DNA from 2 places in the Paenibacillus sp. FSL H7-0357 genome. Region 2 is predicted to be linked to the other one. Evidence: a T-box and tRNA genes for the amino acid it is inferred to sense, from the RefSeq annotation. Region 2 holds a T-box; the other holds one or more tRNA genes.

Region 1 (3,398 bases), 3.2 Mb from region 2:
GCAGGGGGATCAGCAATATTTCGTTCTCAAAATAATTGCGCAGCAGCTTCATAAGCGAACGGTAAGAGATCTGCGGATTGTGGACATTCTCACTCACCAGCAGAAAAGGAATCATCTCGCCGAACAAACGTCCCTTCAGAGTAATTTCGTCAGGAATCTCTGCATCATTCTTCTCTTGCTCGAGCTGCGAATTCAGCCAGTTGCTCAGCTGCCGTGCCTCTACTTCTCCTTCTTCCTTTAACCCTGTGGCCTTGAGCGCGACAGCAAAATTCCGTGCCGCATAATTGACCAATTGCAATTCCAGAGCTGAAAGGCCATCCATCTCTACCCAAATCGCAGTTATTCTTCCCTCGTTCTCATACAATGGTACCCAGAGATGACCTTCATGAGTGACCGGCTGATCCAACTCTTCTTTGCCTATGCCAAAAAGAGAAGCTGAATGCTGCCTCCCGAGTTGTTTGATTCCGGTTCTCTTTCCGGTGAGCTGCTCCAATTTTTGACGCAATGCCTCACTATCCATCGTCACCATACTCCACCACTTTTGCTCTTTTCGCCTATTTTATCATAATTCCCAACATTATGCGGCCTGGTCCCTCCGATTACTAAGACACAATCGACAATTTGAGGAATCATTTATTTTGTTTTACCATTTCACTATGATTTTGCTTAGACGGCGGCAAGCTTACCGGAGATATCTTCTTTAACTCTTTATGCATCCAAATACCGGCTATCGCTCCCTCGCCCATTGCAACTGTAGCTTGCTCTGCATGAACAGCCACATCACCAGCCACCCATAAATGCTCCACATTGGTCATTAATGAACGGTTATCCGCTTCGATATGCCTGTTCTTATGAAGCTTCACCCCAAGCTCTGCCGCAAGTTCCGAATGTACCGCATTGTTCCCAAAGGCGATGAACCCACGCTCCGCAAGCAAAGTAATTCTGCTCTCCAGGATTACCGCTTTAATGATTCCATCGTTCTCCTCATCGATTCGAGCAACTGCTTCCTCTACATATAAGATCCCTTGCTCTTCAAGACGTTGGCGGTTTTCTGCCGATACCGGCTGGCACTCATGATTGATATAAGTCAAATCACCCGTACGCTCACGCAAAATAAAAGCCATGTTTGCCCCTACGTCACCTGAGCCCAGCAATAGGGTCTGCCGGTCCTGAATTTCGTAGCCATCACAATCCGGGCATACATATACCGTCTTCCCTAGTGTAGCTGCAAGCCCCGGCAGCTTAGGAAAGCGGTCCATTACACCTGTTGCAAGCAGCAATGTCTTGGAACTATAGCACTGATTCTTGGAACCGTTCAGCTGAAACAAACCATTCTGCTTCTCTGCCTTAGTAATCCTATCCGTAGCAAACTCCACACCGGCAACTTCAGCCTGCCTCCTGCCCCTTGCCCTAAGCTCTTCACCGGATATTCCCTCTGGCCAGCCCAATATATTATGATAATTGCGGCAAATGTTAGATCTTCCCCCTCCCGCGTCTATCACAAGCACATGGTGGGTAGAGTAACGCCCCAATTGAATCGCTGCCTGCAGGCCGGCAAAACCGCCTCCAACAATAATTGCATCATATATAACAGGAATCCCCTCATTTCTGCTCAGTGTTATAAACTTATAATTAAACGGAGACAGGAATTTTAAACTCGCTGTCAGCAATTTCATTTTCATGCGGTATGACGATAACACAAAAAAGCCACCACCCGAAGGTGATGACTTTCTGATTGGGATGAGCCATGAAGGACTCGAACCTTCGACACCCTGATTAAAAGTCAGGTGCTCTACCAACTGAGCTAATGGCTCATAAAACTGGTGGAGGCTGATGGATTCGAACCACCGAACACGTACGTGAGCAGATTTACAGTCTGATGCGTTTGGCCACTTCGCTAAGCCTCCATATATGGTGGCGCGGGAGGGAATCGAACCCCCGACACAAGGATTTTCAGTCCTTTGCTCTACCGACTGAGCTACCGAGCCATAAAAAAAGCCATAAAACATAAAAAAATGGCGGAACCGACGGGATTCGAACCCGCGATCTCCTGCGTGACAGGCAGGCATGTTAGGCCAACTACACCACGGTTCCGCATTTGTAAAAATAATGGTGCCGGCGAGAGGACTTGAACCCCCAACCTACTGATTACAAGTCAGTTGCTCTACCAGTTGAGCTACACCGGCACGGTGTAAAAGTGTTGAAACAGTGTTGAAACAGTGTTGAATTGTGAAAATGGTGGAGGCTGAGGGGATCGAACCCCCGACCCTCTGCTTGTAAGGCAGATGCTCTCCCAGCTGAGCTAAGCCTCCGGGTTGTATGGTAGCGGCAGAGGGGATCGAACCCCCGACCTCACGGGTATGAACCGTACGCTCTAGCCAGCTGAGCTACGCCGCCACACTAACAATATTATGAATTTGAAATGGCGGAGAGAGAGGGATTCGAACCCTCGCACCGCTTACGCAGTCTAACCCCTTAGCAGAGGGTCCCCTTATAGCCACTTGGGTATCTCTCCAAACAAGTTGGTGCCATGTAAATTCATTCAGGAACCTTGATTCCTGAAAACTGAATCCGAAACGAATCTGCGTCTTACTGTTGGATAAGCCCTCGACCGATTAGTATTGGTCAGCTCCATGCATTGCTGCACTTCCACCTCCAACCTATCTACCTCGTCGTCTTCAAGGGGTCTTACTAATTGGGAAATCTCATCTTGAGGGGGGCTTCACGCTTAGATGCTTTCAGCGCTTATCCCGTCCGTACGTAGCTACTCAGCCATGCTCCTGGCGGAACAACTGATGCACCAGCGGTACGTCCATCCCGGTCCTCTCGTACTAAGGACAGCTCCTCTCAAATTTCCTGCGCCCACGACAGATAGGGACCGAACTGTCTCACGACGTTCTGAACCCAGCTCGCGTACCGCTTTAATGGGCGAACAGCCCAACCCTTGGGACCTACTTCAGCCCCAGGATGCGATGAGCCGACATCGAGGTGCCAAACCTCCCCGTCGATGTGGACTCTTGGGGGAGATAAGCCTGTTATCCCCAGGGTAGCTTTTATCCGTTGAGCGATGGCCCTTCCATGCGGTACCACCGGATCACTAAGTCCGACTTTCGTCCCTGCTCGACTTGTTGGTCTCGCAGTCAAGCTCCCTTATGCCTTTGCACTCTTCGAATGATTTCCAACCATTCTGAGGGAACCTTTGAACGCCTCCGTTACTCTTTAGGAGGCGACCGCCCCAGTCAAACTGCCCGCCTGACACGGTCCCCGTACCCGATTAGGGTACCAGGTTAGAACCTAGATACGATCAGGGTGGTATCCCAACGGCGCCTCCGCAGAAGCTTGCGCTCCTGCCTCTACGGCTCCCACCTATCCTGTACAGATCGTACCCAAATTCAATA
Region 2 (3,398 bases):
AGCCCTGCTGGATCGAACGTTTAGCTTCGCCTTTGGAGCCTGCAAAACCAAGCAGCGTTAACAGCTTGACCAGCTTAATTGTGCCGCTCAACAGCTCTTTAGCCGGTATGCCGATTGTCTCAATATCCTCCGGGAGCGCACGCTGCTGGAACACCGTAATGAAGTGCTGCTGCGCGGCCTCCGCGGCTGCTGTTCCATGGTACATTCGTACTAATGTATATGAAAGACGCATTTTGACATCCCGTGGATGGGCCGTCCCGTCGGCCAGACCCGCTTTCAAGGCAGCGAGCTCCTGATTGCTGATATCTGTAGCCATTTCGTAGTATTTCAGCATCACCTCGTCCGGCACGGACATCGCCTTGCCATAGACTTCATTAGCCTCTTCATCAATGCCGATGTAATTCCCCAGACTTTTGCTCATCTTCTGCACACCGTCGGTTCCTTCCAGCAGCGGCATCAGTATAACAGCTTGCGGTTCCAGGCCATATTCCTTCTGCAGTGTACGGCCCATCAGCACATTGAACTTCTGGTCCGTGCCTCCAATCTCCACGTCGGTCTTAAGAGCAACGGAATCCATCCCTTGCATCAGCGGGTAGAAAAATTCATGAATACTGATGGCCTGGCCGCCCTGGAAGCGTTTGGAGAAATCGTCGCGTTCCATCATCCGGGCTACGGTTACTTTTGCCGCCAGATTTACAACATCTGAGAAGGACATCGGGCTGAGCCATTCCGAGTTGCAGAAGATCTTTGTTTTCTCCGGGTCAAGAATCTTGTAAATCTGCTTCTTGTAGGTCTCGGCATTACGCTGCACATCGTCCTCACTAAGCTGCCTCCGTGTCTCGGATTTGCCCGTAGGATCCCCGATACGTCCGGTGAAATCTCCGATGACCAGCTGCACCTGATGCCCGAGCTCCTGGAACTGGCGCAGCTTATGAATCACAATAGTGTGTCCCACATGAATATCCGGCGCCGACGGATCAAGACCCAGTTTGATGTTTAGCGGAATACCCGCAGCAACGGATTGGATCACTTTGCGCTTCATTTCCCCCTCTGGCACTATTTCCACGGCACCACGCGTGATCACTTCCATCTGACGCTCGACTTCCTGCTGTTGGCTGATTGAAAGCTCTTCCCAAGTCATTTCCTTATTCCTCCCAGTTTTTCAACACTAATCAATCCAAAGAACGCAAAAAGAGCCTCTCATTCATCCCAAGGGACGAGTAAGAGGCTCGCGGTACCACCCTAATTAAAGATTTGCCGTGCCGGAGCACAGGCATTCTCTTTCACTTCATTGCCATAACGGGCTTGCACCCGGTCCAGGACTACTGAACAAGCGAAATGCGCTTGTAGTTCCTCCGGACAGCTCCAGACTGTAATTCAAAGGGGCCTGCTGCCGGTTCGCACCACCCACCGGCTCTCTGAAACACATGGCTTTCCTTCTACTGATGTCTTTCCACGCTTTTCGAATATCCAATTGAGTAAACTTATACCATAGGACCTTTTAAAAAGTCAACACCTCATGAATTCGACTTTCAGGCAGAAGCGCATTCAAATACGCCAAATTGTGCTATAATAGTTCCGTTAAAAGGAGGATTATCGTCGATGGTTGAGGAGAACAAAAAGAAGACCGTAAAACAGCATCCACCCCGAAGATCCTGGCTCCGCAGGTTCGGTTCAGTCGTAAAGTGGATGTTTATACTCGGCATACTAGGCATTCTGTTTGCTGGTGGTGCCTTGGCAGGCTACATAACTTCCATTGTGAAAGATGATCCTGTGCGCACCGAAGAATTGATTCAGCAGCAAGTCAGCTTGAACGCCGTCACCGGGTTTGCCTATTTCCGGGATGGGCAACCGATCGGTCAGCTTCGCACCGAAGAAGACCGCAGGCTAATTGAATTCAACGATATTCCACAGCTTGTGATTGATGCCGTCCTCGCTATAGAGGACAATAACTTCTATGACCATAAAGGAGTGGATTTCAGCAGTACCCTTCGTGCCGTCAAGCAGAAGCTGCTCAACGAATCGGTCCAGACCGGGGGCAGTACGCTTACCCAGCAGCTCGCAAGACGTGTATTTCTGAATCTGGACCGTACGGAAGACCGCAAAGTGAAGGAAATCCTGCTCTCCCTGCGGCTTGAACGTTTTTTATCCAAACAGGAAATTATTACCGCATATCTCAATAAGGTTCCCTTTGGGAACGGCTCCAACGGTTATAATGTGTTCGGTATCAAAGCCGCATCCAAGGGCATCTTCGGTGTGGAGGACCTGGAGAAGCTGAATGTTGCGCAAGCTGCCTATTTGGCCGGTCTGCCCCAGCTTCCTTCCAAGTATTCCGCATTTAACGGAGTGGGTGAATTCAACGAGACGGCCTTTAACAGAGCCATGGAGCGCCAGCAGCTCGTACTGCGGCGGATGCTGGAGGAGAACAAAATCACTTCCTCCCAGTATGATGAAGCGCGCCTCTTTGACATCAAAGGCTCTCTGGCACCGCATTCTAAGAAGGCCTATGCTACATTCCCTTACTTGATGCTGGAAACCGAACGCAAGGCGGCAGAGATCCTACTGTCGATCAACGAAGACAAGAAAAAAGCGAAAGATACCACGAGTCCGGCAGAAGACACAGTGCTTCTGGAGGAAGCCCGTCAGAAGCTAATGACCGGCGGATACCGTGTATACACTACGATTGACAAAAAAGTATACAGCGCTATGCACAGCATCTCCGAGAACAGTGATAATTTCACAAAAGACAGCAAGGCCAGAGGCAAGGAACAGACAGCCGGGATGATGATTGAGAACAAGACCGGAGCCATCCTGGGGATGATCGAAGGCCGGGACTTCAACATTGAACAGATGAACTATGCTACGCAGATGGTCCGTCAGCCGGGCTCGACCATGAAGCCGATTGCTGCTTATCTGCCTGCACTTGATGCGGGTCTGATCCAGCCTGCCGGCATCCTCGACGATGCTCCAATCATATTGAAGGATGGTTCCAAGGGATTCCACATCCCGAAGAATGCCAACAACCGTTATCAGGGTCTGGTTACCGCCCGCTATGCGCTTAACAAGTCTTTGAACATTCCTGCGCTCAAGCTGTTTAATGAGAAGGTTGGCATCGAAGACGCCTGGGCTTTTTCCAAGAAGCTGGGGATTACGACCATCCAGGATGAAGACTACAGTGCAAAAACCGGCGTAATCGGCGGTCTGCGTTATGGTGTATCTGTCGAGGAACTGACCAATGCCTACTCCTCCATCGCGAACAATGGCGCTTTTACCGATGCCTATATGATCGAGAAGATCGTTGATTCGGAAGGAAAAGTCGTTTACCAGCATAAGGTCAATCCGGAGCAGGTCTACTCCAAACAGACGGCATACCTCATGACGGATATGCTGCGCACAGT

The links. The T-box of region 2 lies ahead of tyrS (tyrosine--tRNA ligase). A T-box ahead of a tRNA ligase gene usually reads a tRNA of that ligase, here a tRNA-Tyr.
Region 1: it encodes a tRNA-Tyr, which carries the amino acid that the T-box ahead of tyrS (tyrosine--tRNA ligase) is inferred to sense. The anticodon was not compared.

What each region holds. Positions count from the first base shown of each region.
Region 1 covers NZ_CP009241.1:139,371-142,768, reverse strand. Annotated here, with positions in the region: gene H70357_RS00720 (PucR family transcriptional regulator) at 1-520, opposite strand, end outside; gene H70357_RS00715 (NAD(P)/FAD-dependent oxidoreductase) at 630-1,700, opposite strand; tRNA gene H70357_RS00710 (tRNA-Lys) at 1,742-1,814, opposite strand; tRNA gene H70357_RS00705 (tRNA-Tyr) at 1,822-1,907, opposite strand; tRNA gene H70357_RS00700 (tRNA-Phe) at 1,913-1,988, opposite strand; tRNA gene H70357_RS00695 (tRNA-Asp) at 2,017-2,094, opposite strand; tRNA gene H70357_RS00690 (tRNA-Thr) at 2,111-2,186, opposite strand; tRNA gene H70357_RS00685 (tRNA-Val) at 2,237-2,312, opposite strand; tRNA gene H70357_RS00680 (tRNA-Met) at 2,321-2,397, opposite strand; tRNA gene H70357_RS00675 (tRNA-Ser) at 2,424-2,515, opposite strand; rRNA gene H70357_RS00670 (23S ribosomal RNA) at 2,596-3,398, opposite strand, start outside.
Region 2 covers NZ_CP009241.1:3,299,558-3,302,955, reverse strand. Annotated here, with positions in the region: gene tyrS (tyrosine--tRNA ligase) at 1-1,141, opposite strand, end outside; T-box leader at 1,210-1,465, opposite strand; gene H70357_RS14230 (transglycosylase domain-containing protein) at 1,603-3,398, shown strand, end outside.